4 regions of the Aminobacter sp. NyZ550 genome follow, and region 1 is predicted to be linked to each of the others. Evidence: predicted binding sites of a transcription regulator. Region 1 holds the regulator's gene; each other region holds the start of a gene.

The links. Region 1 encodes LexA, which represses DNA repair genes until DNA is damaged. Its sites were predicted from a motif close to TGTTCNNNNTGTGTTCNG; they were not measured.
Region 2: N7E70_RS24275 (PA0069 family radical SAM protein) is a predicted target of LexA. The motif match lies at 5,386-5,403, and genes of this name have one in related genera.
Region 3: recA (recombinase RecA) is a predicted target of LexA. The motif match lies at 4,879-4,896, and genes of this name have one in related genera.
Region 4: N7E70_RS13325 (ATP-dependent helicase) is a predicted target of LexA. The motif match lies at 6,035-6,052, and genes of this name have one in related genera.

What each region holds. Positions count from the first base shown of each region.
Region 1 covers NZ_CP114190.1:3,780,132-3,787,860, forward strand. Annotated here, with positions in the region: gene N7E70_RS18780 (SurA N-terminal domain-containing protein) at 1-1,110, shown strand, start outside; gene trpD (anthranilate phosphoribosyltransferase) at 1,107-2,117, shown strand; gene trpC (indole-3-glycerol phosphate synthase TrpC) at 2,122-2,931, shown strand; gene moaC (cyclic pyranopterin monophosphate synthase MoaC) at 2,933-3,415, shown strand; gene N7E70_RS18800 (molybdopterin molybdotransferase MoeA) at 3,416-4,621, shown strand; gene lexA (transcriptional repressor LexA) at 4,727-5,443, shown strand; gene N7E70_RS18810 (ComEC/Rec2 family competence protein) at 5,571-7,729, opposite strand, start outside.
Region 2 covers NZ_CP114190.1:4,881,668-4,889,396, reverse strand. Annotated here, with positions in the region: gene N7E70_RS24310 (AtpZ/AtpI family protein) at 161-571, shown strand; gene N7E70_RS24305 (F0F1 ATP synthase subunit A) at 611-1,360, shown strand; gene N7E70_RS24300 (F0F1 ATP synthase subunit C) at 1,425-1,649, shown strand; gene N7E70_RS24295 (F0F1 ATP synthase subunit B) at 1,711-2,310, shown strand; gene N7E70_RS24290 (F0F1 ATP synthase subunit B) at 2,321-2,800, shown strand; gene N7E70_RS24285 (DUF4180 domain-containing protein) at 2,949-3,335, shown strand; gene N7E70_RS24280 (ribonuclease HII) at 3,359-4,009, opposite strand; gene N7E70_RS24275 (PA0069 family radical SAM protein) at 4,159-5,313, opposite strand; gene N7E70_RS24270 (glycosyltransferase) at 5,461-5,964, shown strand; gene moaB (molybdenum cofactor biosynthesis protein B) at 6,016-6,567, opposite strand; gene N7E70_RS24260 (4-(cytidine 5'-diphospho)-2-C-methyl-D-erythritol kinase) at 6,580-7,446, opposite strand; gene N7E70_RS24255 (NfeD family protein) at 7,457-7,642, opposite strand; gene N7E70_RS24250 (S49 family peptidase) at 7,719-7,729, opposite strand, start outside.
Region 3 covers NZ_CP114190.1:3,904,388-3,912,116, forward strand. Annotated here, with positions in the region: gene N7E70_RS19415 (AraC family transcriptional regulator) at 1-63, opposite strand, end outside; gene N7E70_RS19420 (VOC family protein) at 251-649, shown strand; gene alaS (alanine--tRNA ligase) at 758-3,418, opposite strand; gene recA (recombinase RecA) at 3,666-4,754, opposite strand; gene N7E70_RS19435 (carbohydrate kinase family protein) at 5,031-5,969, shown strand; gene N7E70_RS19440 (pseudouridine-5'-phosphate glycosidase) at 5,990-6,916, shown strand; gene N7E70_RS19445 (hypothetical protein) at 7,138-7,437, shown strand; gene N7E70_RS19450 (TfoX/Sxy family protein) at 7,440-7,729, opposite strand, start outside.
Region 4 covers NZ_CP114190.1:2,723,400-2,731,128, reverse strand. Annotated here, with positions in the region: gene N7E70_RS13365 (AsmA family protein) at 1-209, opposite strand, end outside; gene N7E70_RS13360 (hypothetical protein) at 522-1,046, opposite strand; gene N7E70_RS13355 (GNAT family N-acetyltransferase) at 1,147-1,599, opposite strand; gene N7E70_RS13350 (FAD-binding oxidoreductase) at 1,762-3,192, opposite strand; gene N7E70_RS13345 (thioesterase family protein) at 3,399-3,878, shown strand; gene N7E70_RS13340 (hypothetical protein) at 4,029-4,226, shown strand; gene N7E70_RS13335 (dienelactone hydrolase family protein) at 4,273-5,151, opposite strand; gene N7E70_RS13330 (VOC family protein) at 5,284-5,826, opposite strand; gene N7E70_RS13325 (ATP-dependent helicase) at 6,093-7,729, shown strand, end outside.

The DNA.
Region 1 (7,729 bases):
CACTTCACCACCGCCGAGACGCGCAAGATCGACCAGCTTGTGCTGAGCGCCGATGCGGCCAAGGCTGCTTCCGATGCGATCAAGGGTGGTGCGACCTTCGACAAGGTTGTCGCCGACCAGGGCAAGACCGCGGCTGACGTGGCCCTCGGCTCGCTGACCAAGGACAGGATCGCCGACAAGGCGGTCGCCGACGCCGCCTTCGCGCTGCAGGCCAACCAGGTCAGCGACGTCGTCCAGGGCGCTTTCGGCCCAGTGCTGGTCCGCGTCAGCGAGATCACGCCGGAAACCGTCAAGACCTTCGACGAGGTCAAGGACCAGATCCGCAAGGAGTTGGCGCTGGCCGAAGCCAACCGCATCCTGCTCGACGTGCACGACTCCTACGAGGACGCCCGCGCCGCAGGTGAGTCGATGAAGGCTGCCGCCGACAAGCTGAAGCTCAAGATGGTGACGATCGATGCCATCGACCGCGCCGGCCAGCAGCCAGACGGCACCATCGTCAACGACCTGCCGGACTCGCGCAACCTGATCCAGGCGGCCTTCACCGCCGAATCCGGTACCGAAAACCCGCCGCTCAATGTCGGCACCAATGGTTTCGTCTTCTACGAGGTCGACGAGATCACGCCTGCCCGCGACCGCACGCTCGACGAGGTCCGCGAGAAGGTCGTCGCCGACTGGACCGCTGCCGAAGCGACGAAGCGTCTCAAGGCAAAAGCCGACGAGTTGGAGAAGCGCCTCAAGGACGGTGCCTCGCTCGACGTGATCGCCGGCGAACTCAAGCTCGAAAAGCAGACCAAGCGCGGCCTCAAGCGCGAGGCCGACGATGCCGATTTTGGCCGCGAGGGTGCCTCCGCGATGTTTGCAATGGGCCAGGGCGGCACTGGCATCGTCCCCGCCCCTGCCGGCGATGCGCAGATTCTGTTCAAGGTCGCCGAAGTGTTCGAGCCTGCCGGTGCGGACAAGAGCGCGGTGCCAGAGGACGCGCAGAAGCAGTTTGCCTCGGGCATGTCGGACGACCTGCTCGACCAGATCGTCGCCCAGCTCCAGGGCGAGTATCAAGCAACGATCAACCAGGCGGCGATCACCCGCGCACTTGCGTTGGGAACGCCATGAGCGCACTCAAGCCGCATATCGCCAAGGTCGCCGCGGGCACCCCTCTCACCTTCGAGGAGGCACGCGAGGCCTTTGACATCATCATGTCGGGCGAAGCCACGCCCGGCCAGATCGGTGGCTTTCTCATGGCGCTGCGGGTGCGCGGCGAGACCGTAAGCGAGATATCGGGCGCCGTTGCCACCATGCGCGACAAGATGCTGCGCGTCGAAGCCCCTGCCGATGCCATCGACATCGTCGGCACCGGCGGTGACGGTTCGCACAGCGTCAACATCTCGACTGCCTCGGCCTTCGTCATCGCGGGCGCAGGTGTGCCTGTCGCCAAGCACGGCAATCGCGGCCTGTCCTCGCTGACCGGCGCCGCCGACGTTCTGACCGCCCTTGGCGTCAACATCGACCTCACGCCCGAGGCGATCGGCCGCTGCATCCATGACGCCGGCGTCGGCTTCATGTTCGCGCCGGCGCATCACCCGGCGATGAAGCATGTCGGCGCGACCCGCGTCGAACTTGGCACCCGCACCATCTTCAACCTGCTCGGCCCGCTCTCCAATCCCGCCGGCGTCAACCGCCAGCTGGTTGGCGTGTTCTCGCCCGAATGGGTGCGTCCGGTGGCCGAGACGCTGAAGGAACTTGGCGCCCAGCACGTCTGGGTGGTCCACGGCGACGGTTATGACGAGATCACCACGACGGGTGAGACCCATGTCGCAGCCCTCAAGGACGGTGTGATCACCACGTTTACGCTGGCGCCCGAACAGGTCGGCTTGAGCAAGCATACGCGCGAAGAGCTGCGCGGCGGCGATTCCGCCTACAATGCCGCTGCCCTGCGCGGGGTTCTCGAAGGTGCCAAGGGTGCCTATCGCGACACGGTGCTGATGAATGCCGGTGCCGGCCTCGTCGTTGCCGGCAAGGCTGCAACGATCGGCGAAGGCGTGCCGCTTGCCGCCGAGGCAATCGACAGCGGCCGCGCCAAGGCAGTGCTCGACCGACTGGTCGCCGTTTCGAACGGATAGAGACATGGCCGATATCCTGCGCCGCATCGAAGCCTACAAGCGCGACGAGATCGCCGCAGCGAAGGCGCTGCTGCCGCTCGCCGAGCTCAAGGCGCGCGCCCGCGACGTCACCAAGCCGCGCGGCTTTCTCGCGGCACTCGAAACCAGCCACAGTGAAAGCCGCTTTGGCCTGATCGCCGAGATCAAGAAGGCGAGCCCGTCCAAAGGCCTGATCCGTCCCGACTTCGATCCGCCGGCGCTCGCCAGGGCCTATGCCGACGGCGGCGCTGCCTGCCTGTCGGTGCTGACGGACACGCCGTCCTTCCAGGGCGCACCGGAATTCCTGACCGCCGCGCGCGATGCCTGCGCCTTGCCGGCATTGCGCAAGGACTTCATGTTCGAGCCCTATCAGGTGCACGAAGCACGTGCCTGGGGCGCGGACGCGATCCTGATCATCATGGCGAGCCTGAGCGACGAAGATGCCAGGCGTATCGAGGATGAGGCGTTCGAAATCGGCATGGACGTGCTCGTCGAGGTCCATGACGAAGAAGAGACAGAACGCGCGCTGAAGCTTCAGTCGCGCCTGCTCGGCATCAACAACCGCAACCTGCGCACATTCGAGGTCAGCCTCGACACGTCGGAGCGCCTGGCGCCGATGGTGCCGGCAGACCGGCTGCTGGTCGGCGAAAGCGGCATCTTCACGCATGCCGATTGCCTGCGTCTGCAGAAATCCGGCATCTCCAGTTTCCTCGTCGGAGAAAGCCTGATGCGGCAGGCCGACGTGACCTCGGCGACGCGTGCGCTGCTCGATGGCGCAGCCCTGGCAAGCGCCTGACATGGCAACCACCCTCACCCATATCGGCGCCACCGGCGAGGCCAACATGGTCGACGTCGGCGACAAGGCCGAGACGACACGCACGGCAATTGCCGAAGGCCATGTCGTCATGCGCCCGGAGACACTGGCGTTGATCCTGTCGGGCAACGCCAAGAAGGGTGACGTGTTCGGCACCGCCCGCATTGCCGGCATCATGGCGGCCAAACGCACCCATGAGCTCGTGCCGCTCTGCCATCCCATTCTTTTGACCAAGGTTTCGGTCGAGATCGAGCCAGATGAGGCGCTGCCCGGCCTGCGCGTCACGGCGCTTGCCCGCGTCACCGGCAAGACCGGCGTCGAGATGGAAGCGCTGACGGCTGCCTCGGTCGCCTGCCTTACCATCTACGACATGGCCAAGGCCGCCGATCGCGGCATGGTGATCTCCGGCATCCGGCTGGTCGAGAAGACCGGCGGCAAGTCGGGCGACTACAAGGCTGCCGAATAGATGGCGCTGCTGCCCGTCGCCGACGCCCTGGCGCGCCTGCTCGACGCTGCCGAACCGCGCGGCACGGAAACTGTCGGCCTTGCCCAGGCATCAGGCCGCGTGCTGTCGGCTCCACTACACGCCCTGCGCACCCAGCCGCCCTTTGACGCCTCCGCCATGGATGGCTACGCCGTCCAGGCCGCCGACATCGCTTCACTGCCGGCGCAGCTCAAGGTTATCGGCCAGGCACCCGCCGGCAAGCAGTTCACGGGCACCGTCGGACCAGGCGAGTGCGTCCGCATCTTCACCGGCGCACCGGTGCCACAAGGCACTGATACCGTCGTCATTCAGGAGAACGTTCGCGATCTCGGCAATGGCAAGATCGCGGTGCTCGAGCCAACGCTTGCTGGCCGCAACATCCGCGCCAGGGGCCTCGACTTCAAGCAGGGCGACCTCATCCTTGATGCAGGACGTGTGCTCGACCCGGCAGCGCTCTCGCTGATCGCAGCTGCCAATCATCCCAGCGTCGAAGTGCTGCGGGCGCCTCTGGTCGCCATCATCGCCACCGGCGACGAGCTATTGCCGCCGGGCAGCAATCCCGGGCCCGACCAGATCATCGCCTCCAACGCCTATGGCGTCGCGGCGATCGTTCAGTCGGTTGGCGCGCGCGTACTCGATCTCGGCATCGCCGCCGACCGCACCGAGGCAATCTCCGCACTGGTCGCCAAGGCGCTCGCCGCCGACGCCGATGTGATCGTCACGCTGGGCGGCGCTTCGGTCGGCGACCACGACCTCGTTCACCGTGTCCTGACCGATCTCGGCATGGATCTCAACTTCTGGAAGATCGCGATGCGCCCGGGCAAGCCGCTGATGTTCGGCCGGCTCGGCAACAGCCGCTGCGTCGGCCTGCCGGGCAATCCGGTCGCCAGCCTGATCTGCTCGCAGATTTTCCTGAAACCTCTGCTGGCGAAGCTTGGCGGCCGCCCTTATTCACCCGACATGCGCAACGGTATTCTCGACACGGCAATGGCGGCCAACGACCTGCGCCAGGACTTTGTCCGCGCGATTGCGCGCGAGACCGCTGAGGGTCTCGTCGTCACACCCTACCTGATCCAGGACTCTTCGATGCTGCGCACGCTGGCCGACGCCAACTGCGCCATCGTGCGGGTGCCCTTCGCGCCTGCAGTCGAAGCCGGCAGCGCCTGCCAGGTGATGATGTTGCGCTGAGCAGCACCTTCCACCCTTCACGAAATATCAACAGTTGCGGAACACAACTGGAACAGATAGTGTTTGTTCTGGGTTTGTTTTTCTTCTGATTCCTCGGGGGTGGCGATGCTGACGCGCAAACAACACGAGCTTTTGCTATTCATCCACGAGCGGCTGAAGGAAGCGGGTATTCCGCCATCCTTCGACGAGATGAAGGAAGCACTCGACCTCGCCTCCAAGTCCGGCATCCATCGCCTGATCACGGCGCTCGAAGAACGCGGCTTCATCAGGCGTCTGCCCAACCGGGCGCGCGCGCTTGAAGTGCTGCGCCTGCCCGATTCGATCGCGCCTGGCCTCAACGCGGCGAAGAAGTTCTCGCCCAGCGTCATCGAGGGTAGCCTCGGCCGCAAACCCGAGCCGTCACGCAGCATGTCGGCCGGCAATGACGACGATGTTGCTTCGGCGGTTGCCATTCCCGTCATGGGACGCATCGCTGCCGGTGTGCCGATCGACGCCATCCAGCACAAGACGCATTCGATTTCGGTGCCGCCAGACATGATCATGGGCGGCGAGCATTACGCGCTCGAGGTCAAGGGCGACTCGATGATCGAGGCCGGCATCTTCGACGGCGACACTGTGGTCATCCGCAGCTCGACCACGGCCAATCCCGGTGAGATCATCGTCGCCCTCGTCGACGACGAAGAAGCGACGCTCAAGCGTTTCCGCCGCAAGGGTGCCTCGATCGCTCTTGAGGCCGCCAATCCGGCCTATGAAACCCGCATCTTCGGACCGGACAGGGTCAAGGTGCAGGGCAAGCTTGTCGGCCTGATCCGCCGCTATTGATTGCCGGGGCTGCGTTTCCGCCACCTCGGCCTGTCCATCCTGCTGCAATCTGTAAGCCGGACTGATCTGCCCTGTTGCTATCGTGCCGTATCTGACGGCTCTGCGACGGCGGGTACAGATTTCGGACTCACCGTGTGGTCGCAGTCGGCGCTTTCGGGTGCGCCTTGGTTGCCCCGGCTGATGCCTTTGGGGGCATCTCCACTCGCTTGTAGGGCGGAAGGCCCCTCGCCTCGCGCGAAAATTGGCGCTGCGCATGCCACGGGCGGTACGGTTCCGCCACGGCGTGGCGTATCTCGACCGCCCGATCTACGCCAGCCGCCGCGGCTGTGATGAATATCGACGCACTGCCAAGGCGCGCCAGCTCGCGTTTGGTGAGCACGGCCACGCCGGGGCAGACGTCGCTTGCCGTGGCATCGTCGACGACGATGAGATTCGCGTTGTCGCAGGCTCGTGCAGCGGCGCTCGCATTCGCCGCATGGACGATCCGTGCCCCCTCCGGTTGTTGAACCGTGCACAGCCCGCTGTCACAGACGAAGGCGTCCGCGCCGGCGGCGTTTAGCTCTCCAGATACTGGTTTGCCGGGTATCGTACCGGCGACATCTGCCTCGGCTGTTGGCTGTGAGCCGGTCTCGCTGGGCAAACGGACAGTCCCGTTCGTTGCATTCGCGGCCGAACGGGCCGGGGTGACGAGTGTTTCCGACGCCAGCGCGCGCTGCCAGTTGTCGACGGTGAACTGGTTCGGCCGGACGCGATTGACGGCCAGCTTGCCATCGTCGACCGGGACGCCGACGAGGCGGCCATCTTCCGAAACGAGAACCGTGGGCGTTTCCGTTTCCACGACCGTCAGCAGCCCAAGGGCCGCGAATGGCAGTGCGGCGGCGCGCAGCCAGGTCGTTGCCGTCGACGCGATGACGAGTGCTGCAGTGAGCAACAGTACCGCATGTGACGAGACAAGGCCGACCGCATCGACCGGCGAGCGCTCGGAGAACCAGGTGGCGATGCCAATCATTGCCTTCAGGCCGAAGCCCATCGTGTCGAGGAAGGGGCCGTCGAGTCCAAGCGGCATGAAAATGCCAGCCATGACGGCAAAGGGCATGACCAGGACAGACACAAACGGGCTGACTGCCAGATTGGCGAACAGGCTGAGGGGCGAGACACGTTGGAAATGCCATGCACCAAAAACGCTGGTCGCGAGCCCGGCAATCACCGACGTCGCGGCGAGGCCTATCGCAACTGTCGCAAGCCAGCGCCAGATTTTGGACGGCAGCGATCTCTGACCGACCGGCAGCGCCTGCTCCTCCCGCCGGTCCGACCACCAGGCATATGCGCCAACGAGGGCTGCCGTTGCGGCGAACGACATCTGGAAGCTCGGCCCGACGACTTCGTGGGGCGAGATCATGATCACGACAACGGCCGAGATCGCCAGGTTGCGCATGGTGAGTGCTGCGCGGTCGAACAGCACGGCCGTCAGCATCACCGCCAGCATGATGAAGCTGCGTTGCGCCGCGACCTCGGCGCCTGAAATGAACAGATAGCCGCCGGTGGCGAGCAGTGCTGCGCCTGCCGCGTACTTCTTGACCGGCCGGTGCGAGGTGAAGCCTGGAAAGGCGGCGAAGCATAGCCGCATCAAAAGCATGACCGTGCCTGCGACCATCGCCATGTGCAGACCCGAGATCGAGATGATGTGGTAGAGCCCGGTACGCCGCAGCGCCTCATTGACATCCTCGGGAATGCCGCCGCTCACGCCGACGACCAGGGCAGCCGCGATTTCGCCCTCTGGACCGCCAATGCGGTCGCGAATGCGCTGGGCAATCTTCTGGCGCACATTCTCGATCGACGCGAATGCACGATCACTGGCCGACAGCGGCTGGGTGGTTGCAGCAAACTCTGGGCCTTTCATGAAAAAGCCGCTGGCGCCGATGCCGTCGAAATAGCTTTCGAAGGAAAAATCATAGCTGCCCGGCCGCACAGGCCCGGACGGCGGCATCAGCCTGGCATAACCCGTCACCTCGGACCCCGCCATGACGCCCTCAGGAAGCTTGCGGGCAACGAGCCGCACCCGATCGGGCGTATAACGCAAAACCGGGCGCGCGGTCGCCAGAACGTCAAGCGTCAGCCGCACCCTGCCCTTGTCCAGATTGTCGATTTCGACGACGCGCCCGGTGATGGCAGTCGAGATCTCGGCGCCCAGCATCTTCGTTGCCATGCGTTCGGTCTCGAACTTTGCACCCGCCATGCCGAGCATTGAGGCGGCGAGTGCGGCGAGCGCGTAGTGAACAGGCCGCC
Region 2 (7,729 bases), 1.1 Mb from region 1:
CGGGCAGGATGTCGCACTTCGACAACTAGCTGATTTTCCTATATAAAATACTTAGTTAGATGGGCCTCCCCGTGGCTTGACGGGCAGGGGCCCTCTAACTATGTTGCCGGCGACTTTGAAGCGGACGAACGGATACGCTCGGACCGGGTGGGAGTTTGCAATGGCCAAGCCTTCGGGCCCAGGCGGAAATGGAAACTCCCGGCCTGAAAATCGAGCCGAGAACGATCACCGCGACGACGAACTCGAGCGCCGTCGGCAACAGCTTGAAGCAACGCTTGCGACAAGACGCCAGACTGCCCGCGAGGGGGAAAAGAGTACAGGGTCGAATGGTGTGACCGGCTACGGCCAGGCACTCAAGCTGTCCAGCGAGTTCATCGCCGGGATCGCGGTTGGTGTCGGTCTGGGGTGGATCATCGATCGGATGGCAGGCACGTCGCCATGGGGCTTGATCGTGTTTCTGCTGCTCGGCTTCGGCGCCGGTGTGCTCAATGTCCTGCGTTCGGCAGGAATGGTTACTGAGGCCGGTATCAGGTCGCCCGACAAGACGTCGGACGAACCGGAAAAGAAATAGCAGCGCCGCAAGGCGCAATTTAGGCGAAGGGGGGCCAGCGTGGCCAACGATCCAATTCATCAGTTTCAGATCTCGAAATTGATTCCGATCGAGATCGGCGGCCTCGACTTCTCCTTTACCAACTCGTCCGCCTTCATGGTTGCCACCGTGATCGCCGCCAGCGCCTTCCTGTTCCTGACGACGTCGAGCCGCGGCCTGGTGCCGAGCCGCCTGCAGTCGGTTTCGGAGATGTCTTACGAATTTGTCGCCTCGATGCTACGAGACGCGGCGGGTTCCCAGGGCATGCGTTTCTTCCCGTTGGTGTTTTCGCTGTTCATGTTCGTGCTCGTCGCCAACCTGATCGGCCTGTTCCCTTACTTCTTCACCGTCACCAGCCATCTCATCGTCACCTTCGCGCTGGCGCTGCTGGTCATCGGTACGGTCATCGTCTACGGCTTCATGAAGCACGGTTTCGGCTTCCTGAAACTCTTCGTCCCGCACGGTGTGCCTGGCATCCTGGTGCCGCTAGTCGTCCTGATCGAAGTGATCTCGTTCCTGTCGCGTCCGATCAGCCTTTCGGTTCGTCTGTTCGCCAACATGCTGGCCGGCCACATCACGCTCAAGGTTTTCGCTGGTTTCGTCACTTCGCTCAGCGCATTCGGTGCTGTCGGCGTCGTCGGCTCGATCCTGCCGCTGTTCATGACGGTCGCGATCACCGGCCTGGAAGTCCTGGTCGCGTTCCTGCAGGCCTATGTGTTTGCGGTGCTGACCTGCATGTACCTCAACGACGCCCTGCACCCGGGCCACTAATTCGACGGCGGCTGCCGCCGTCTTGGATACCGCAACTAAATTTCGATCCACAAGGAGTTGGACAATGGAAGTTGAAGCAGCAAAGGCAATCGGCGCAGGCATCGCTTGTCTCGGCATGGGCGGCGCAGGCATCGGCCTGGGCACCATTTTCGGTAACTACCTGTCGGGCGCCCTGCGCAACCCGTCGGCAGCTGACGGCCAGTTCGGCCGCCTGATCTTCGGCTTCGCCGTTACCGAAGCTCTGGGCATCTTCTCGCTCCTCGTCGCTCTGCTCCTGCTCTTCGCATAAGAGCCGCGCAAGCGAGTTGACCGGCCGCGTGTTGCGGCCGGTGGGATGACAGGGGATAGAGATGTTTGTCACGCCGGGTTACGCCGAGGAAGTCGCACCTGCGGCCGGGGAAGCTCATTCTACCGACGCCACCACTGCGCACACCGAAACGGGTGCGGAGCATGGCGGTGGTGGGTTGTTTCCGCCTTTCGATACGTCGAACTATCCGTCGCAGCTGCTCTGGCTCGCGATCACCTTCGGCCTGTTCTATCTCTTCCTGAAGAACGTCGTGCTGCCGCGTGTCGGCGGCATCCTCGAGGTGCGCCGCGATCGCATCGCCGGGGATCTCGACCAGGCTGCCCGGATGAAGTCCGAGGCGGATGCAGCGGTTGCCGCATACGAGCAGGAGCTTGCCGAGGCCAAGGCCAGGGCAAACGCCATCGGCCAGGAAGCACGCGACGAGGCCAAGGCGGAAGCCGAAGCCAAGCGCAAGGAAGTCGAAGCCGGGCTCGACCAGAAGCTGACCGCTGCGGAAGCACGCATCGCTACCATCAAGGCCAATGCCATGAAGGAAGTGGGCACCATCGCCGAGGACACCGCTGCCGCGATCGTCCAGGCACTGGGCGCAGGCAAGGTCGACAAGGCTGACATCGCCGCCGCCGTCAAGGCAGCGAGCAAGTAGGAGAGGGGCCATGGACGCAACATTCTGGGCCACAGTCGCTCTCGTCATCTTCGTTGGCGTCGTCCTGTACCTGAAGGTGCCGGGCATGCTTTCGAAGTCGCTCGACGAGCGCGCCGAACGCATCCGCGCCGAACTCGAAGACGCACGCAAGCTTCGTGAAGAAGCCCAGCAGCTGCTCGCCGAGTACCAGCGCAAGCGCAAGGAAGCCGAGAAGGAGGCCGCCGACATCGTCGATCTGGCCAAGCGCGAAGCTGGCCTTCTCGCCGAAGAAGCGCACAAGAAGACCGAAGAGTACGTTGCTCGCCGGACCGCCCTTGCCGAGCTCAAGATCGGCCAGGCCGAACGCGACGCCGTCAACGAAGTTCGCGCCAACGCTGTCGACCTCGCGGTCGAGGCAGCTCGCCAGATCTTCGCCGGCAAGGCCGACGCCAAGACCAACGCCGACCTGTTCAAGGGCTCGGTTCAGGAACTGAAGGCCAAGCTCAACTAAGTCGAGCAGCCAGGCAGATTTAAAAAAGCCGCTGGGATTTCCGGCGGCTTTTTTGTTTTCAGGGCAGCCAAGGGCGACCGTCTGTCGTTTGGCAGGAGCCGCTCCGCTGTGGCTTGCGCCTCGCTGCAGCCGCTGCTAGCCGGATCACATGACCCAGATCGTCGAAATCGGCAAATCCCGGATACTCCGTTTCAGCCAGATCGGTGCGGTGCTGCGCGCACCTGCCGACGCCAATGACTTCATCAGCGAGGCATGGTCGAATGAAGCTGATGTCCTCGCCATCCCCGTGGAAAGGCTTGGCCCGGATTTTCTCAAGCTCAGCACCGGCGTTGCCGGCGAGGTGTTTCAGAAATTTGTGAATTATGGCCTCGGCTGCGCGATCGTCGGCGACATCACGCAGGCGCTGGAAGGCAGTGGCGCGCTGCGTGACTTCGTGCGCGAGACCAACAAGGGCAAGTCGATCTGGTTCGTTCAGGATTTCGCCGAGCTTGACGTCAGGCTCGGGACTTCGCCGCGTGAGAGCCGGCAAGGCTAGGGCTCACAGCCTTGCTGTCAGGGTTATTCCCTGAATGGGGCGAAGGAGACGCGGTGGATGCGCAGCGCCGCGCCATGCTCGACGATGGCGGCGCGATGGCGCTGGGTCGCATAACCCATATGGACTTCGAAACCGTAGCGGTTGTCGTTCGAGCCGCAGACCGACATCATGCGGTCGCGCGTCACCTTGGCAACTATCGAGGCGGCGGCGATGGATTGCGAGCGCTGGTCGCCTTTGACCAGAGCGCGGCATGTGCAGGCGAGACCGGGCGGTACGTCGCGGCCGTCGGCCAGCGCCGACTTCGCCGCTACCGGCAGGCCGGCAATGGCGCGGCGCATCGCTTCCAGGCTCGCCTTGCGGATATCGCTGCGGTCGATGCTGTCGGCCGAAACCGACGCCACGGCGACGCCCAAGGCCTTGCACAGCACCTCGTCGAACAGCGCGTCGCGCTGGGCGGCTGTAAGGCGCTTGGAATCGTCCAACCCCGATGGAATGTTGCCGGGGTCGAGCACCACGGCGGCAGCGACAACCGGGCCGGCGAGGGGGCCGCGTCCGGCTTCGTCGAGGCCGGCGCATGGCCACAGGCCGCCAGATATCGCCTTGGTTTCGAAGGCGAAGTCGGGCTTGTCGATGAATTCGAAGAGGGGCGGAGAATCGGAGCGCGGGCGAGCCATGGTGCGGCGATGCTCGCATCGGCCCCGATCCTCCGCAAGTCCTTCCCGGCCGATTAGGGCGGCGGTCCGGGAAGGCACCGTCAACTGGCCACGGGGAACGGCCGGACGGGATCTCTTGCACGGGCGGACGACGATGCCCGCCCAAATGTTCAAAGCAGCGTCAGTTGCAACTGGTCCTTGGGGCCGGCCTCGAACAGGTCGGTCCGGAGCGGTGTGCGCACCGAGTTGAGGCCGAGGCGCTGGGCCGCGATCTCGAAGCGGCGGCCGATCTGCCAGGCATAGGGACCTTTGCCCTTCATGCGCTTGCCCCACTCCGAATCGTAGTCCTTGCCGTCGCGCATCGAGCGGATCAAGGACAGCACGTGGCGGTAGCTGTCGGGATAGTGGCGCAGCAGCCAGTCCTTGAAGATCGGGCTGACCTCCAGCGGCAGGCGCAGGATGACGTAGCCGGCGCTCGTCGCACCGGCGGCCTTGGCCGAATCGAGGATGCGCTCGATCTCCTGGTCGGTAAGGCCGGGGATGATCGGCGCCACCATCACCGAGACCGGAATGCCGGCATCGGAGAGCTGCCTGATAGCTTCTAGCCGCTTGGTCGGCGTTGCTGCCCGCGGCTCCATGGTGCGCGCCAGCATGCGGTCGAGCGTCGTCACCGACAGCGCCACCTTGGCCAGGCCTTTTTCGGCCATGCGGCTGAGGATATCGATGTCGCGTGTGACCATTGCCGACTTGGTGACGATGCCGACAGGATGGTTGCGCGCCTCCAGCACCTCGAGCACCTCGCGCATGATGCGCCAGTGCTTCTCGATCGGCTGATAGGGATCGGTGTTGGTGCCGATGGCGATGGTGCGCGGCTGGTAACCGTCCTTCGACAGTTCGCGGTCGAGCAGCCGCGCCGCATCCGGCTTGGCAAACAGCTTGGATTCGAAATCGAGCCCGGCCGACAGGCCCATATAGCTGTGGGTGGGGCGGGCGAAACAGTAGACGCAACCATGCTCGCAACCACGATAGGGATTGATCGAGCGGTCGAATGAGATGTCGGGCGACTCGTTGCGGGTGATGATGGTGCGCGGCTTCTCGACCTGGACCTCGGTCTTGAACGGCGGCAGCTCCTCGATTGTGCTCCAGCCGTCGTCGAAGACATGGCGGCTGACCGGCTCGTAGCGCCCCGACGGGTTGACGCCGGCACCGCGGCCGCGTCGGCGCTCATGGTTGATGCGCAGGCCGCTTTCCTCGATCATGGCATTGGCCATTCCGGCTCCACCACCCTTGAAAGCGGCAATATCGGCCCGTGCGATGGGTTCCATTTCGCTATCTCCCCGAGGGAAAGAGGCCGCCCGTCGATTCGTTCGGCATGAAACTATTCCTATTTTGGAAAAGAGAACAAAGCAAGAACTTTGTTCTCTGGGCCGCGAGGCTGGCGCTTCGGCCGGCTTTCCGATATGCGGCTGGATATGCTGAGCGTTCTGATCGAGACCAGGGACGACGAGGAGGGGCTCGCCCGCACGCTGGCGGCGCTGGTCGGCGGCGCCGTCGAGGGTGTCGTGCGCGAGGTGATCGTCTGTGACCTCGGCTCCACCGACCAGACCCATTATGTCGCCGAACATGCCGGCTGCGCCTATCTCGCCAAGGGCGGCATCCAGGCAGGCATCGCGCAGGCCAGGAGCGACTGGCTGCTGCTGCTCGAGCCGGGCGCGCGGCTGGCCGAAGGCTGGACCGAGGATGCTGTTCGCCACATGAGCCGGCTGACCATGGCGGCGCGCTTCACCCGGTCGCGGGCGAGCAACCGTCCGTTCTGGGAACGGGTGACGTCGCGGCCGCGCGCTCTGGAGCAGGGGCTGGTCATCACCAGGAAGCAGGCAGCTGTTCTGGGTCGCAACGGGGCGGACGCCGAAGGCATCGCGCGCGGACTTGCCATGAAGACGCTGGATGCCGAAATCGTCGTCGCGCCGCGCTAGGGCAATTTTAGCAGCGACATTTCGTCGGAAATTGCGAAAGACGCCCTGGCTTCAGGCTGACTTGGTGCCGCCACGCCTGAGGTGCTCGTCGAGCCGCGGCATGATCTCGACGAAATTGCACGGCATGTGGCGGTAATCGAGCTGCGCCTTGAGAATGCCGTCCCAGGCGTCGCGGCACGCCCCAGGTGACCCCGGCAGCACGAAGACGAAGGTGGCGTTGAGCACGCCGCCGGTGGCACGCGACTGGATCGTCGACGTGCCGATCTTGTCGTAGGAAATGCGGTGGAACACCTCCGAGAAGCCGTCCATGCGCTTTTCGAAGATCGGCTCCAGCGCGTCCGGCGTGACGTCGCGGCCGGTGAAGCCGGTACCGCCGGTGGTGATGATCACGTCGATTTCGGCATCGAGCGACCAGGCGGTGACGCGGTCGCGGATCTTGTCCTTATCGTCGGTGACGATGTCGCGCGCCTTGAGCACGTGCCCGGCTTCGGTGATGCGGTCGGCTAGCGTCTGGCCTGACTTGTCCTCGGCCAGCGTGCGGGTGTCGGAGACGGTCAGCACCGCGATGCGGACGGGAACGAAGGGGCGGGGCTCGCTGGCCATTGTGTTGGGCTCCTAGGTCCGGGTCGTTGTGGCGGCGCTGAACCAGCCGGGACGCTCTGCCGAGATCGCCGTCGCCGCGTGCGCGGCGGCAGCATTGCTGTCGAAGATGCCGAAACAGGTGGCACCCGATCCCGACATGCGGGCGAAGGCGGCACCCGAATTGCGAAGGGTGGTCAGCACCGCGACAATCGAGGGTTCGATCGACATTGCTGCAGGCTCGAGGTCGTTGCGGCTGGTTGCCAGCCAGTCGAGCACGGTATCGGCGCTGTCGAGCGGCGCGAGCGGGGGATTTTCACGTGAGGCCATCGCCCGGAAGACGCTCGGTGTCGCCACCGCGATGCCGGGATTGACCAGCACCATCGGTAGCGAAGGAAAATGCCTGACCGGGGCGAGCTGCTCGCCGATACCGCGGGCGATCAGCGGATGCCCTGCCAGGCACATCGGCAGGTCGGCGCCAAGCGGCAAGGCGAGGCGGGCAAGGGTTGCGGCATCGGCCGGCAGGCGCCAAAGGCGGCTCAGGGCGCGCAACGCGGCAGCCGCGTCGCTCGAACCGCCGCCGATGCCCGAGGCGACCGGCAGGTTCTTTTCGAGCGCCATGGCGACCGGCTGGGTGGTGTGATGGGGAAAGGCAGCGCGCAGCGCGTCCCGGGCCTTGAGCACGAGGTTGCCGCCATCGACCGGCACATCGGCGGCAAAGCGGCCGTTGACGACGAAACCGTCCTCTGTTGCCGCCGCAACGGTGATGCGGTCACCAAGCTCGGCAAAGACGACAAGGCTTTCGAGCAGATGATAGCCGTCATCGCGCCGGCCGGTGACATGCAGCGCCAGATTGATCTTGGCCGGGGCGAGTTCGGCGAGCGGAACGCTGTTGAAGGTCACGGGCGGGGCGTCAGTCTTTCTCGAGCCGGTACTCGCCGGTTTCGGGATCCTTGACCAGTGTCCCGTTGGCGCCGGTCTGGCGCTGCTTCTCGTTGCGCCGCACCTTGGCAGTCACCCGTTCGGCCTCTTTGATGAAGGAGCGGTAGCCGATATAGGCGACCACGCCGACAAGCGCGAAAAAGATGAGCTGCGGCATTTCATTCTCCTCCCTTCGGTGCCGTTTCCGGCCGGCCGGGGCTGTCCCCACATGATAATCCGCCGTTTCGGCTTTTTCAAAGGCCGA
Region 3 (7,729 bases), 120 kb from region 1:
GATGTGAGCCGAAACCCTTCTCAGGCGGGTTTCATAGACTGCCCATGCCGTTTCACCGTTCATGCCAAACCCTTTGCAAATCGATCGGCCGGACAGAAACATAGCCTGATTTGACAAATCCTGCTGAGTTCAAACCGGAGGTCCCGCACGCCTGCCGCATGACAATCCCCCAGGCCAGTGGGATAGCGGATGAGGACTGGAAGCGATACAGCTTGAGATTGCAGGCAAACAGCGTTCAGGGGCCAAGCCGATGCTGCATCACGTCGAAATCTATGTGTCGAACCTGGAGAGATCGCATGCCTTCTGGGCGTCTCTTCTCGCGCAGATCGGCTATGAGGAAACCGGGCGCTGGAACGATGGCTTCACGCTCGCCCACGGCAACCATGCCTATTTGACCTTCGTCCAGGTGGCCGAGAAGCACGCCCATCGGCCCTATCACCGGTCCGGCGTTGGCCTCAATCATCTGGCCTTTCGCGTGGAAGACAGGACGACCGTCGACAGGCTCAGGCAGGTCTGCCGGGACAACGGCATTCCCTGCCTCTATGACGAGCGTTATCCCTTCGCCAATGGCGGCAGCGACTATTACGCACTGTTCATCGAGGACCCCGACCGGATCAAGGTCGAATTTGTCGCTGCTTTTGAAGACTGATCCGCTGAAGACTGATCCGCCGGCCAGCGACCTGGACGTCGAGACGGCCAAATGAAAAGGGCGGGTGCCGAAGCTCCCGCCCTGTCGATTCCTCAGCCTGATCCAGGATCAGCCGGCCATTGCCTGGGCGACAGCCTCGACAGCCTCGTCGGCCTTGGTGGCGTCGGGGCCACCGGCCTGGGCCATGTCCGGACGGCCGCCGCCGCCCTTGCCGCCAAGGGCTGCGGATGCGACGCGAACCAGGTCGACGGCACTGAGGCGGTCGACGAGATCGGCCGTGACAGCCACGACAGCGCTGGCCTTGCCATCTTCCGACACGCCGATCAGCGTCACCACGCCCGAACCGAGGCCGGCCTTGCTTTCGTCGGCCAAGCCCTTGAGGTCCTTGGGGTCGACGCCTGACACAACTTTGCCGAGATACTTCACGCCAGATATCTCGCGCACCGCATCGGCGGAACCGCCCTGCCCGCCACCCATGGCGAGCCGCTTGCGCGCTTCGGTCAGCTCGCGTTCAAGCTTCTTGCGTTCATCGACCAGGGCTTCGACACGCGTCAGCACGTCGGCGGGCGACACCTTCAGTGCTGCTGCGACCGTCTTCAGGCGGCGGTCCTGCTCGTCGAGGTGACGACGCGCCGCCTCGCCGGTCAGCGCCTCGATGCGACGCACGCCGGCAGCGACGGCGCTGTCGGAGACGATGCGCACCAGGCCGATGTCGCCGGTGGAGCGGACATGGGTGCCGCCGCACAGCTCGACCGAATAGGGACGGTTGGCCTTGGCACCATGCAGGCCGGTGCCCATCGAGACGACCCGAACCTCGTCGCCATATTTTTCGCCGAACAGCGCCATCGCGCCCTCGGCAATGGCATCGTCGACGCTCATCAGGCGCGTGGTGACGGGGCTGTTCTGGACCACGATCTCGTTCGACATGCGCTCGACTTCCTCGAGCTCCTCGGCCGAGATCGGCTTGTTGTGCGAGATGTCGAAGCGCAGGCGCTCAGGCGCAACCAGCGAGCCCTTCTGCGCGACATGAGTGCCGAGCACCTCGCGCAGCGCCTCGTGGATCAAGTGGGTTGCCGAGTGGTTCGACCGCAAACGCGTCCGCCTGTTGTGGTCGACCTTGAGCTCGACGGCAGCGCCCGTCTTGAGCTTGCCCTTGGTGACCTTGCCGTAATGAACGAACAGGCCGTCGGCCTTCTTCTGGGTGTCGGTCACCTCGACGGCGAAGCCTTCGCCTGAAATGGTGCCGGTGTCGCCCATCTGGCCGCCCGACTCGCCGTAGAACGGCGTCTGGTTGACGACGATGGCGACGATGTCGCCCTCGTTCACGGCATCGACAACGGCGCCGTCCTTGAGCAGCGACAGGATCACGCCTTCGGCCTGCTCGGTCTCGTAGCCGAGGAATTCGGTGGCGCCGGTCTTTTCGCGGACGGAGAACCAGACGACCTCGGTCGCAGCCTCGCCGGAGCCCGCCCAGTTGGCGCGCGCCTCGGCCTTCTGCCGCTCCATCGCATCGGTGAAGCCGGCGAGATCCACCGAAATGCTGCGCTGGCGCAATGCGTCCTGCGTCAGGTCGAGCGGGAAGCCGTAGGTGTCGTAAAGCTTGAAGGCGGTTTCGCCGTCGAGCATGTCGCCCGAGCCCAGCGTCTCGGTGGCGTGCGCCAGCAGGCCCAGGCCGCGGGCGAGCGTCTTGCGGAAGCGGGTCTCTTCGAGCTTGAGCGTCTCGGTGATGAGTGCTTCGCCACGGACGAGCTCGGGATAGGCCTGCCCCATCTCGCGGATGAGTGCGGGCACCAGTTTCCACATCATCGGCTCCTGCGCGCCGAGAAGCTGCGCATGACGCATGGCGCGGCGCATGATGCGGCGCAGCACATAGCCACGGCCCTCATTCGAGGGCAGCACGCCATCGGCGACGAGGAAGCAGGACGAACGCAGGTGATCGGCCATAACGCGGTAGGAAGCGACATTGCTGTCATCCGGGCCACGGCCGATCGCCGAGGACGCGGCATCGATCAAGGTGCGGAACAGGTCTGTCTCGAACACGGTCTCGACGCCCTGCAGGATCGAGGCCATGCGCTCGAGGCCCATGCCGGTGTCGATGGACGGGCGCGGCAGCGAGATGCGCTCTTCCTTCGTCACCTGCTCATATTGCATGAAGACGAGGTTCCAGAATTCGAGGAAGCGGTCGCCATCCTCCTCGGGGCTGCCGGGAGGGCCGCCCCAGATGTGCTCGCCGCGGTCGATGAAGATTTCCGAGCACGGGCCGCACGGGCCGGTATCGCCCATCGCCCAGAAATTGTCCGAGGTGGCGATGCGAATGATGCGGTCGTCGGTGAAGCCGGCGATCTTCTTCCAGTGGTCGGCCGCCTCGTCGTCGGTGTGATAGACGGTGACGAGCAGCTTGTCCTTCTTGAGCCCGTACTCCTTGGTGATCAGGTTCCAGGCAAGCTCGATCGCCTGCTCCTTGAAATAGTCGCCAAAGGAGAAGTTGCCGAGCATCTCGAAGAAGGTGAGATGGCGCGCGGTGTAGCCGACATTGTCGAGGTCGTTGTGCTTGCCGCCGGCGCGCACGCTCTTCTGCGCGGTTGCGGCGCGCGAATAGGAGCGCGTCTCGAGCCCGGTGAAGACATTCTTGAACTGCACCATGCCGGCATTGGTGAACATCAAGGTCGGGTCATTGCGCGGGACGAGCGGACTGGAGGCTACGACCTCGTGTCCGTTCTTCTTGAAGTAGTCGAGAAATGTCGACCTGATCTCGTTCACGCCACTCATATTGCCGCCTTTGATCGCCGCCCTGAACAGATGCACCCCGCCCTTTGCAGGCGGAAATTGGAACTGGCCTTTTAGCCGCCCACCTTAACCCTGTCCAGAAACACCGGACCGGCAATAGCCCGCAATCCGCCGCCCGATCAGCGAAGCAGTCTTCACAAACGCAAACCGCCGGCACAATGGCCGGCGGTCGCTCAGATCGTCTGTCTTGGGTCTGGTCCGACGTTCGCCGGACCGGCCCCGAATGCGCCTACATCGCGCCAGCTTCGTCGCCGTCGTCTTCCTCGCGCGAGCCGTTCTCGAGGAACTTCTCGGCGATCAGACCGGCATTCTGCCTGAGCAGCTGTTCGATCTCACGCGCCGCGTCGGGATTGTTGCGCAGGAACAGCTTGGCGTTCTCGCGTCCCTGGCCGAGCCGCTGCGAATTGTAGGAGAACCAGGCGCCCGACTTCTCGACAACGCCGGCCTTGACGCCGAGATCGACGAGCTCGCCGGTCTTGGACACGCCTTCGCCATACATGATGTCAAACTCGACCTGCTTGAAGGGCGGGGCCAGCTTGTTCTTCACCACCTTGACGCGGGTCTGGTTGCCGACGACCTCGTCGCGGTCCTTGACCGAGCCGATGCGGCGGATGTCGAGGCGGACCGAAGCATAGAACTTGAGCGCGTTGCCGCCGGTGGTGGTCTCCGGCGAGCCGTACATGACGCCAATCTTCATGCGGATCTGGTTGATGAAGATGACCATGGTGTTGGAGCGCGAGATCGAGGCCGTCAGCTTGCGCAGCGCCTGGCTCATCAGGCGGGCCTGCAGGCCGGGCAGCGACTCGCCCATTTCACCCTCGATCTCGGCGCGCGGCGTCAGCGCTGCAACCGAGTCGACGACCAGCACGTCGATGGCGCCGGAACGCACCAGCGTATCGCAGATCTCCAGCGCCTGCTCGCCCGTGTCGGGCTGCGAGATCAGCAGGTTCTCGAGATCGACGCCGAGCTTGCGGGCATAGACCGGGTCGAGCGCGTGTTCGGCGTCGACGAAGGCGCAGATGCCGCCCTTCTTCTGGGCTTCGGCCACGGTGTGCAAAGCGAGCGTCGTCTTGCCCGAGCTTTCCGGCCCGTAGATTTCGATGATGCGTCCGCGCGGCAGGCCACCGACGCCAAGAGCGATGTCGAGGCCGAGCGAGCCGGTGGAGACCGTTCCGATCTCGACAACCTGCTCATTGGCGCCCAGGCGCATGATCGAGCCCTTGCCGAAGGCGCGTTCGATCTGCGACAGCGCCGCGTCCAGAGCCTTGGATTTGTCCACCGAATTATCCTCTACAAGCCGCAATGAATTCTGAGCCATGATACATCACCCCGTGGTCGTCAATGAAGGCCGGCAGATCCGGTGCCGATATAATTTTGTATCTGTTTTGTTCTCATTTGGCAAGAGCAGTCAACTTACTGATATTTATGTTTAATCACATGCGTGTTCTTTTTTTGTTTTAAAGCTGCACGTGATGCGATGTCGCATATGGCGCGACACGCCGCCGTGAAAATCCGCCCGCGCCGCGATTCGGTTGCCGCCCGCCTCGCCAGACACTAAGTTCCACGCCCGAAACCTCTGCCGGACACCTGCATCATGACGTCACCCAAGATCCTTGCCATCGGAGGCGCACATGTCGACCGGCGCGGCCGCATGACGGCACCGTTCGTGGCGGGCGCCTCGATCCCCGGCTCGATGAGCGAGGAGGTTGGCGGCGGCGCTTTCAATGCGTTGCGGGGTGCAGTGCGTCGCGGGGCGACCGGCGCCTTGATGTCGGTGCGCGGCGGCGACGCGGCCGGCGACGCCGTGGCGTCGGAGATCGCGACCAACGGCATCGAGGACCTGTCGGCCATCTTCCTCGACCGGGCGACGCCGAGCTACACCGCCCTGCTCGACCGCGACGGCGACGTGGTCGCGGCACTGGCAGACATGAGCCTCTACGAACTTGCCTTCGCCAAGCAGCTCAGGCGCGCCAAGACGCGTGAGGCGATCGCAGGCACGGATGCCGTGCTGTGCGACGCCAACCTGCCCGAAGCAGCGCTGGCCAAGCTCGGCGAGATTGCCGACAAGCCGCTGTTTGCCATTGCGATTTCGCCCGCCAAGGCGGTGCGGCTGGCGCCGATCCTCGGCAAGCTCTCCTGCCTCTACATGAACCGGCGCGAGGCGGCGGTGCTGGCTGATGTCGCTGCCGATTCCACGCCCGACGCCTTCGCCCGCGGCCTGCGCGCCACGGGGCTCAAGCGCGGGGTCGTCACGGCAGGCGGAAGCTCGGTCTTTGCCTATGACGCCGCCGGCCTGATGGAGATCACACCGCCTGCCCCACGCTGGATCGTCGACGTGACCGGCGCCGGCGACGCGCTGGCGGGGGCAACGACGGTGGCGCTTCTGCGCGGGCTGCCGCTCGAGCGGGCGCTGCGCGAGGGCATTGCCGCAGCCGTGCTGGCCATAGAAAGTGCCTCGGCGGTGCCCGATCTCGCCCAGGCAGACTTTGACGCGGCGCTGGCCCTTGTGCCGCAAGCCCGGGAAATGGCATGACGCGGACCAAGGAGACCAACATGACGCCTGAAACCGCCCGCCCCTTCATCGACATCCACGCGCCCGTCGCCGCAGCTCTTGCCGCCGGCAAGCCGGTTGTCGCGCTCGAAAGCACCATCATCACCCACGGCATGCCCTATCCCGACAATTCGGCTATGGCGGCCAATGTCGAGAAGATCATCTCGGACGAAGGTGCGGTGCCCGCAACGATCGCCGTCATCGGCGGCCGCATCAAGATCGGCCTGTCGGACGGCGAGCGCGAATCGCTGGCCATGACCGGCGGCGCAATGAAGCTGTCGCGCGCCGACATCGCCTATGCAGTTGCCGAAGGCCGCACCGGCGGCACGACCGTGGCAGCGACGATGATCGCGGCCCATCTCGCCGGCATCAAGGTGTTCGCGACCGGCGGCATCGGCGGCGTGCATAAGGGCGCCGAAAAGAGCTTTGACATCTCGGCCGACCTCGACGAGCTGGCGCGCACGCCTGTCATCGTGGTCTCGGCCGGCGCCAAGGCGATCCTCGACATCGAAAAGACGTTGGAAGTGCTGGAGACGCGCGGTGTGCCTGTTGTCGCCTACGGCTCCGACATCGTGCCGGCCTTCTGGTCGCGCAAGTCGCCCTATGCGGCGCCGCTGCGCCTCGACACAGCTGACAAGATCGCCCGCCTGCATGCGACGCGCGCAGCACTCGGCCTCGACGGCGGCCTTTTGGTCGCCAACCCGGTGCCGGAGAGCGACGAGATCCCGACTGAAACAATGGCCGGCTACATCGAAGCGGCCCAGAAGGCGGCCGAGGCGCAAAACATCTCGGGCAAGGCGGTGACGCCGTTCCTGCTGGCCAAGATTCTCGAACTGACCAACGGCGCCAGCTTGAAGACCAACATCGCCTTGGTCGAGAACAATGCGCGGCTGGCGGCCAAGGTGGCGATCGCGCTGGCCAAGGCGTGAACCGCATTCGCAATACACATTAATATTAGCTAGGCACAATATACATTCCGGACAGGCAGGCTTAAGCTGCGGCGCGGCCAGCCTGCCGTCCGGGATTGCCCGGCGGCATCATCGGGGTTTGCGTGATGTCCGACAGTGGCGGGCGTTGCCGACTTCTCAGCATGCAGGTATTCGCGCGCTGCTGCGCTGCCGTAGCGTTTGCGTTGCTGGCATTGTCTGTCATGACCGCCCCGGCTTCGGCGCATCGGGCGGCTTCAGGCTGGAACTATCCGCCGGCCTGCTGCCATGGCGACATCGAACATGGCGAGTGCCAGGCCATTCCCGAGAAGTCAGTCAAGGAGAATGGCGGCGGCTGGTCGATCGTGCTGGAGCCCGGCGATCACCGCAAGGTGACGCACCACAACCGCTATTTCGTACCCTATGGCTCGGAAATCCCCTCGGGCGACGGCAACTATCACATCTGCCTGCATCCGACCGAAGAGCACGAGAACTGCTTCTTCGTGCCGCCCGGCGAGATGTGAGGTTATTTCTTGCTGCGCAGTGCCGCCTCGAACGCCTTGCGCGCCCACACGGTCATTTCATCAGGATCGTCGACAGCGCTTTCGGGGATTGTCCAGTAGGGCATGTTGACCGGTCGCCCGCCGGCATCGGTCCAGCGCGTTGCCCCCGCCGCCTCGAAATCGGGCGCGCTCACCGCATCGGCCTTGAGCAGGATTTCGCCACGCACCTCGACGCCGACGATCAGGCCGTCGTGATAGATGCCCTTGCCGCCGAACATCTTGCGGATGGTGACATCGCCAAGGCCGGAGAAGG
Region 4 (7,729 bases), 1.1 Mb from region 1:
GTGACGTCCGAGAAGGTCACCGATGGAAACGGCAGGATGCGCGCCGTCACCTCTCCCTGCACCGCAACCTTGCGGCCGAGTATTGCGCTGGCCTCGCGCTCGAAATCGGCCTTGTAGCCCGACCAGTCGATGAAATACGGCCCCACCAGCGCCGCACACAGCGCCAGCACGAAAAGTCCACCGAATATGACAAACAGGCGTGCGAGCATTGCCTCTGGGCAAATCTTTCATGCGTCCCAGGCGACTAAGCGCAGGAGCGTGGTCATTTGGTGGCATGTTGGGCTGTGCGCTGCAGCACGTCAACGCCGCCCGGCAACCTGTCCCGTGAAAAACGGTCGCGCCGCGTCATCACGGCATTCGTCGCCGTCCCTGCAAGCGGACCAACGAAGACGCGGAGATTCAGGTCAGGCCGAGCCGAAAATGGTGGAGACCGAGAACCGGAACGGAGCGTACATTCGGGTACGCGAGTACCGGAAGCGCAGGTGTCCGGCATTTGCAGGCCGGCCCCACCTGAATCTCCGCTATTTTGAGTCGCGCTTGGCCTGGGCTACTGCCGCTGCCTTGCGCAGGCGCCCACGTTCCATCGGCCTGACCAGGCTCTTGGCCTTGGCGTTGTCCACCGCCCGCATGCCGAGATGCGCCTGTCGGGTGTTGAAATCGGCGGCGCGGGCCGGCTTCTTTTCCTTGCTCAGCGCCAGTGCGTGGCGCGCGTTCTCGACGAGATCGATGCGCGCCGCCAATTGCCGCCGCCGCTCATGTTCGCCGTTGAGCCGGCGCATGCTCATCGCCAGCACGCCGAGCTTTGCCTTGGTGCCGTGATCCTTGGTCGCCGGCTGCGCGCCTTTGGCGGCTGCCTTGCCGCGCATCTCGCGGCGCTTGCGGTTGGCTTCGCCCTGCGCCCTGTCGCGTCGTTCGCGCACCGCCTTCAGCAGGTCGCGCAGTTCGGCATCCGAGAGATCCTGCACCACCGGGTGGTGCGAGTTCTGCACCAGCTTCCACTCGTCTTCGCTGAGGGCTCGTTCTTCCTGCTTCCTGGAAACAGCCATCTTCTGGTCCTCGCCTGTCACAGTCCGGTTGCCCAAGACCTAGGCAACAAGACCTGAGCAACCCGGACTGTCCGCCCGAACCAAAGCGGGGTCAAGCCGGCTATGCCGGGCGGCGCATCCGGATCACCTCCTGCAACCGCCCGTCATCGTCGGCGTTGCGCCTCAGCGTTTCGACGAAGCCGAGCTTGCGGTAGAAGCCGACCGCCGTCTCGTTCTCGGCATAGACTTCCAGCTCGAGCGCGCCCTTCAGCGCCACGGCATGCAGCACCAGCGCCTTGCCGAGCCCATGGCCATGGGCTGCGGGATCGACGAACAGGCCGCCGATGAAGCCCTCGATCAGGCCGATGAAGCCGGCCGGCTCACCGTCGAGTTCGATCACCCAGTTCTCGGCCTGGGGCAGATAGATGTCGCGGACCCGCCCCTGCTGCTCCAGCAGGTCAGCCTCGGACATGAAGGGATGGCCGATGCGCGAAGCCTCGAGCCAGACGTGAGCCAGCCGATCGCGATCGGCGGCGCAATAGGCGCGGATCGTCGCGCCATGGGCGTGTATCATGGGAATATCCTCGGAATTTTGCGTATCAGAGAAAGACGCATAAGCGTCTGTATTGGCCTTTCGGCCTCATCGGCACTTGGGCCGACGCTTCAGCGATGGAAGTCTCTACGCATAAGATTCCTGATTGGACGGCGCCGCAGTAGCAGCACCGCCCACGCCACGTCAATGCCCTGTCGATTGTTCCGCCGCGGGTAACACCTTGCCGGGATTGAGAATATTCTGCGGGTCGAGTGCGGCCTTGATCGTCCGCATCACCTGCACGCCATGGCCGTGCTCGCGCTCCATCAGACCCATCTTGCCCTGGCCTATGCCATGCTCGCCGGTCGAGGTGCCGTCCATCGAGATCGCCCGCTCGGCCAGCCTCTTGACGAATTCCTCCGCCCTGCCGATGTCGGCGGGGTCGTTCTGATCCATCAGCACCAGCGTGTGGAAATTGCCGTCACCGACATGGCCGACGATCGGTGCGATCAGGCCCAGCCGCGCTATGTCGGCCTCTGTCTCGGCGATACATTCGGCAAGGCGGGAGATCGGAACGCAGGCGTCCGTCGACAGGGCACGTGCGCCCGGCCTGAGCGTCTGCGACGCCCAATAGGCATCATGGCGCGCCTTCCACAATTTCGCCCGCTCCTCGGCGACAGTGGTCCACAGGAACGGCCCGCCGCCATACTCCGTCGCAATCTCGCCAAAGCTCTCCGCCTGCTCGGCCACGCTGGCGTCGGATCCGTGAAATTCGAGAAACAGGCACGGGCTTTCGGGATAGTCGAGCTTGGAGTAATTCTTCATCGCCCGCATCTGCAGCGCGTTGACCAGCTCGATCCGCGCCACCGGAATGCCCATCTGGATCGTCGTGATGACGGCCTGGCATGCCGCTTCGACAGTCGGGAACGGGCAGACCCCGCCCGAGATCGCCTGCGGAATGCCCTGCAGCCTGAGCGTCACCTCGGTGATGATGCCGAGCGTGCCTTCCGAACCGACGAGAAGCCGCGTCAGGTCGTAGCCCGCCGAACTCTTGCGCGCCCGATGCGAGGTCACGACCTCGCTGCCATCGGCCATGACAGCCCTGAGCGACAGCACGTTCTCGCGCATCGTGCCATAGCGCACCGCGTTGGTGCCGGAGGCGCGGGTCGCCGCCATGCCGCCGAGGCTGGCGTTCGCCCCGGGATCGATCGGGAAAAACAGGCCAGTATCGCGCAGATAATTGTTCAGCGCCTCACGCGTCACACCCGCTTCGACGGTGCAGTCGAGATCGTCGGCATTGACCGACACTACCTTGTCCATACGCGAGATGTCGAGCGATATGCCGCCCGCCGGAGCGTTGACATGGCCTTCCAGCGAGGTGCCGGTGCCAAAGGCGATGACCGGCACGTGATGCGCGGCACAGACCCGCACAACGTCCTGCACGTCGGCTGTGCTTTCGGCGAACACCACGCCATCGGGCGCCTGGTTGGGCAGATAGGTGGTGGTGTGGCCATGCTGCTCGCGGATCGCCTGGCCGGTCTGGAAGCGCTCGCCGAACTGCTGCTTGAGGATGCCCAGCGCAGCCGCGATCCCCTCCTCGTTCCGCGCCATCGCCTTCAGGTCGCTCAGAGCCATGTTTTCCTCCGCGTTTGGAACAGCCTGGCGCCTTGCCGGCGCCTTATGCTGCGGTAATCTGCCAGCCCCGACAGTTTGTCCAGCACCACCGTGCATGACCCCGAAAATCGGGATTATCGGAAAGGATCATGCACAAACCTAAGTTTAACAGCGTCCTTTGCGCGTCCTGACGGACGCGCGGCGCTTTAAGGTCAAGAGGATCGTCCATGCCTGCACCGTTCGTCTCGAGCGTCATGGAGGTCGAGAAAGCCTGGCTCGACTACAACGGCCACATGAACATGGCCTATTACAACGTGCTGTTCGACCGCGGCGGTGAAGAAGCGCTCGACCTGCTTGGGCTGGGCGCGGCCTATGCCCGCGATCGCAAGCTCACCACCTACACCGCCGAGATCCATGTTTGTTACGTCAGGGAGCTGCATCTTGGCGACAAGGTCACCGCCACCTTCCACCTGCTCGACCACGACGAAAAGCGCTTCCGCGTCTACCAGGAACTGCACCATGTCGACGGCTGGCTGTCGGCGACGTCAGAGACGCTGTCGCTGCATGTCGACATGAACGGCCCGAAGGTCGCGCCCTTCCCTCAGGACATCACGGCCACCCTCGACGCTATGCGCGCCGCCCATGCCGCCTTGCCGACGCCCGAGCGTGCCGGTCGCTCGATCGGCATCAAACGCAAGCCCGCATAGTGGCTTCAAGGCCACAGGCGATTAACCTTACCTGTTTATAACCTGCGCCACAGCCTGAGGTTCGTTGATCGCCCCTCGCTGCCCTCCGACAATCCCATGCAAGCGAAGTTGAGTCGCGGCGGCGGGCACCGGACGGCTTTGAGGCAAGGCATGCACACTGACATCGAAGCAACGGCCAACAAACTCGCCTGCGACCCTCGCATCAGCGACTATGATTTCTGGCGTTCGCTTCGCAACATCAACAACGAACTTTTTGAGATCGCCAACAACAACCGGCCGATCCCGATCGAAATGCTGCGCTGGCGCGTCATCCTGCGCCAGGCCCGCTCCAAGCGCGGCGTGGCCTGAGCCGGCCGAAAGGCGCGCCAGCCGCGCGCCTTCACCGCTTGCCTGATCAGGCAAGCTTCTCCTTGAAGAAGTTGACCGTACGCCCCCAGGCCAGTTCCGCCGCCGCCTTGTCGTAGCGGGCTTCCGAGGTGTCGTTGTTGAAGGCGTGCTGGGCGCCGTCATAGACGAACAGTTGGAACTCCTTGCCGGCCTTCTCCAGTGCCGCCTTGTAGGCGTCTATGCCGGCGTTGATGCGGTCGTCCTTGCCGGCATAATGCAGCATCAGGGCTGCCTTGATCTTGGCGATATCGGCCTCGTCCTTCGGCTGGGAGCCATAATAAGCAACGCCGGCGGCCAGATCGGGCGCGTTGACGGCCAGTGCGTTGACGGTTCCACCGCCCCAGCAGAAGCCCATGGCGCCAACCTTGCCATTGCCGCTTTCATGGCCCTTCAGGAACGCCACCGTGGCGACGCCATTGGCCACTGTCTGCGCCGCATCGAGCTGGCCGAACATTTCGCGTGCCTTTTCTTCATCCGCCGGCGTGCCGCCGAGCGGCGACAGATAATCGGGCGCCAGCGCCACGAAGCCTTCGAGCGCGACCCGCCGCGCCACGTCGCGGATATGCGGGTTGAGGCCGCGGTTCTCATGAATGATGATGACAGTCGGCAGCTTGCCTGTGGCGTCGGCCGGCCGGACGAGATAGCCCTTCATTTCGCCGGCACCACCGGGATAGGTAATGTCCTCGGCCTTCAGCCGCTTGTCGTCGTCGGCGACGATCGCCGCCCGCGCCTGGTTGGTCGTAAGCAACGGCACGATCGCCGCCGCGGCAGCGCCTGAGCCGGCAAGCCTGGTCAGCTTCTCCATGAAGCCGCGCCGGTCGAGTGTCAGGTGGGTGTATTCGTCATAGGCGTCGATCATCGCCTGGGTAATGGCAGGTCGTGTCATTTCTCGCTCCCTGTCTGGTTCCGAGGCCGGGAGTTTAACGTATGCAAATGTAGTTGGTTTCACTGTTGCGTGATCGCCGCGGCCACGAAAAAAGCGCCCGCGCGAGGTCGGCGCGGGCGCTTCGACAAGCGCTCAGTCTTCGCTTTCCATGAAACGGATGCGGTTGCCGAACGGGTCGATCACCTGGCACTCCAGCCCCCAGTCCTGCCGCTCCAGGCCTGGGCGGTTGTACTTGTAGTTCTTGGCAATCAGCCCCTTCTGGAAGGCCTCGACGCCCTTCATGTAGCAGACAGCCGTCGCACCCGGGCTGGCGTCGCCCGAATGCTCCGACAGATGCAGCTTCAGGCCGCCGCGCGACACCTGGCAATAGAGCGGTGCGCCGGGGTGGAAGCGGTGCTCCCAGTCGAAAGTGCAGTCGAGGAAACCCTCGTAAAAGCCCCTCGTCTTGTCTTCGTCGAATATGCGGAAGATCGGCACCGGCTGGGTGAAACTCACCGCACCGGCTGTCGGCTCTTCCGCCTTCTCGAGCTTGCTCGACAGGATGTTCCAGGTCTCCACGCCGAATTGTCTGGCGACGATCTCGAGCGCCTCGCTGTGGCTGACTTCGAGGTTCTTCTGGGCAAGCGCCTCGCGCATGGCCTTCGCCATCGCCTTTGCGTCACGATAGGTTCGCATGATCTTCCGATCCTCTGGTTGTGGCGAGAAATCCCATCAGTGCCCGCATTGCCGATGCTCTCACCATCCCATGGGATCAGGTGACGGAAGCGTCCGATGTGTTCGCCATACCCCCGGAGGGCGCGGACTGCCGGCCACATCAAGCCGTCAGCCACGCTAGCAAAGCGCCTGCGGCAGGGTCAACACCGCTCGCTTTTCCCGGCAAAACCAGAACAAAACAGAGACACTTCTGGCCTTTCCGCCCCGAATCACTACATTCGGGGCAAATGTCAGACTTTCCGGACGACATGCCCTTTTTCGACGAGCCCGGCGGGATGCCACCCCGGGCCGCCAGCACGCCTGCGCCCAGCGGTATCGCTGCGCGCGCCATGGCCGCGCGCCAGGCGCCGTCAGCGCCGGTTTACCTCAACGGCCTGAACCCCGAGCAGCGCCAGGCTGTCGAGACCACCGAAGGCCCGGTTCTGGTGCTCGCCGGCGCCGGCACCGGCAAGACGCGTGTGCTCACCACCCGCATCGCCCATATCCTCAGCCAGGGCCGCGCCTACCCCAGCCAGATCCTCGCCGTCACCTTTACCAACAAGGCCGCGCGCGAGATGAAGCAGCGCATCGGCCACCTTGTCGGCGAAGCGGTCGAGGGCATGCCGTGGCTCGGCACCTTCCATTCGATCGGCGTCAAGATGCTGCGTCGCCATGCCGAACTGGCAGGGCTGCGCTCCGACTTCACCATCCTCGACACCGACGACGTCATCCGCCTGATTAAGCAGTTGATCCAGGCCGAGGGCCTCGACGACAAGCGCTGGCCGGCGCGCCAGTTCGCCATGATGATCGACGGCTGGAAGAACAAGGGCCTCGGTCCAGCCGAGATCCCCGAGGGCGACGCCCGCTCCTTTGCCAACGGCAAGGGCCGCGAGCTCTACAAGGCCTATCAGGACCGGCTGCAGACGCTGAACGCCTGCGACTTCGGCGACCTGTTGTGTCATCCGATCCGCATCTTCCGCGCCTACCCTGACGTGCTCAAGGAATACCACAAGCGCTTCAAATACATTCTGGTCGACGAGTACCAGGACACCAACACCGCGCAATATATGTGGCTGCGGCTCCTGGCCCAGGAAACGGGTGGTCCGGGGCAGAAGAATGTCTGCTGCGTCGGCGACGACGACCAGTCGATCTATGGCTGGCGCGGCGCCGAGGTCGACAACATCCTGCGCTTCGACAAGGATTTCCCCGGTGCCGTCGTCATCCGGCTCGAGCGCAACTACCGCTCGACCGCGCACATACTGGGTGCCGCCGCCCACCTCATCGCCCACAATGAGGGCCGTTTCGGCAAGACGCTGTTCACCGATCGCAACGATCCCGAAGACGGCAAGGTCAATGTCCATGCCGCCTGGGATTCCGAGGAGGAAGCCCGCGCCGTCGGTGAGACCATCGAACAGCTGCAGCGCCAGAAACACAATCTCAACGACATGGCGATCCTGGTGCGCGCCTCGTTCCAGATGCGCGAGTTCGAAGACCGCTTCGTCACGCTTGGCCTCAACTACCGCGTCATCGGCGGCCCGCGCTTCTACGAGCGCCAGGAAATCCGCGACGCCATGGCCTATTTCCGCGTCGTCGCCCAAGGTGCCGACGATCTCGCCTTCGAGCGCATCGTCAACGTGCCCAAGCGCGGCCTCGGCGAAGCCGCCATCCGCCAGGTCCACGATACCGCGCGCGCCCTTGGCGTGCCGATGCTGCAGGCAGCCGCCCAGCTCGCCGAGAGCGACGAACTCAAGCCCAAGCCTCGCGCCGCCCTGCGCGAAGTCGCGGCCAATTTCGAGCGCTGGCAGAAGGCGCTCGACAACACCCCGCATACTGAGCTCGCCGAGATCATTCTCGAAGAGAGCGGCTATACCGATATGTGGAAGAA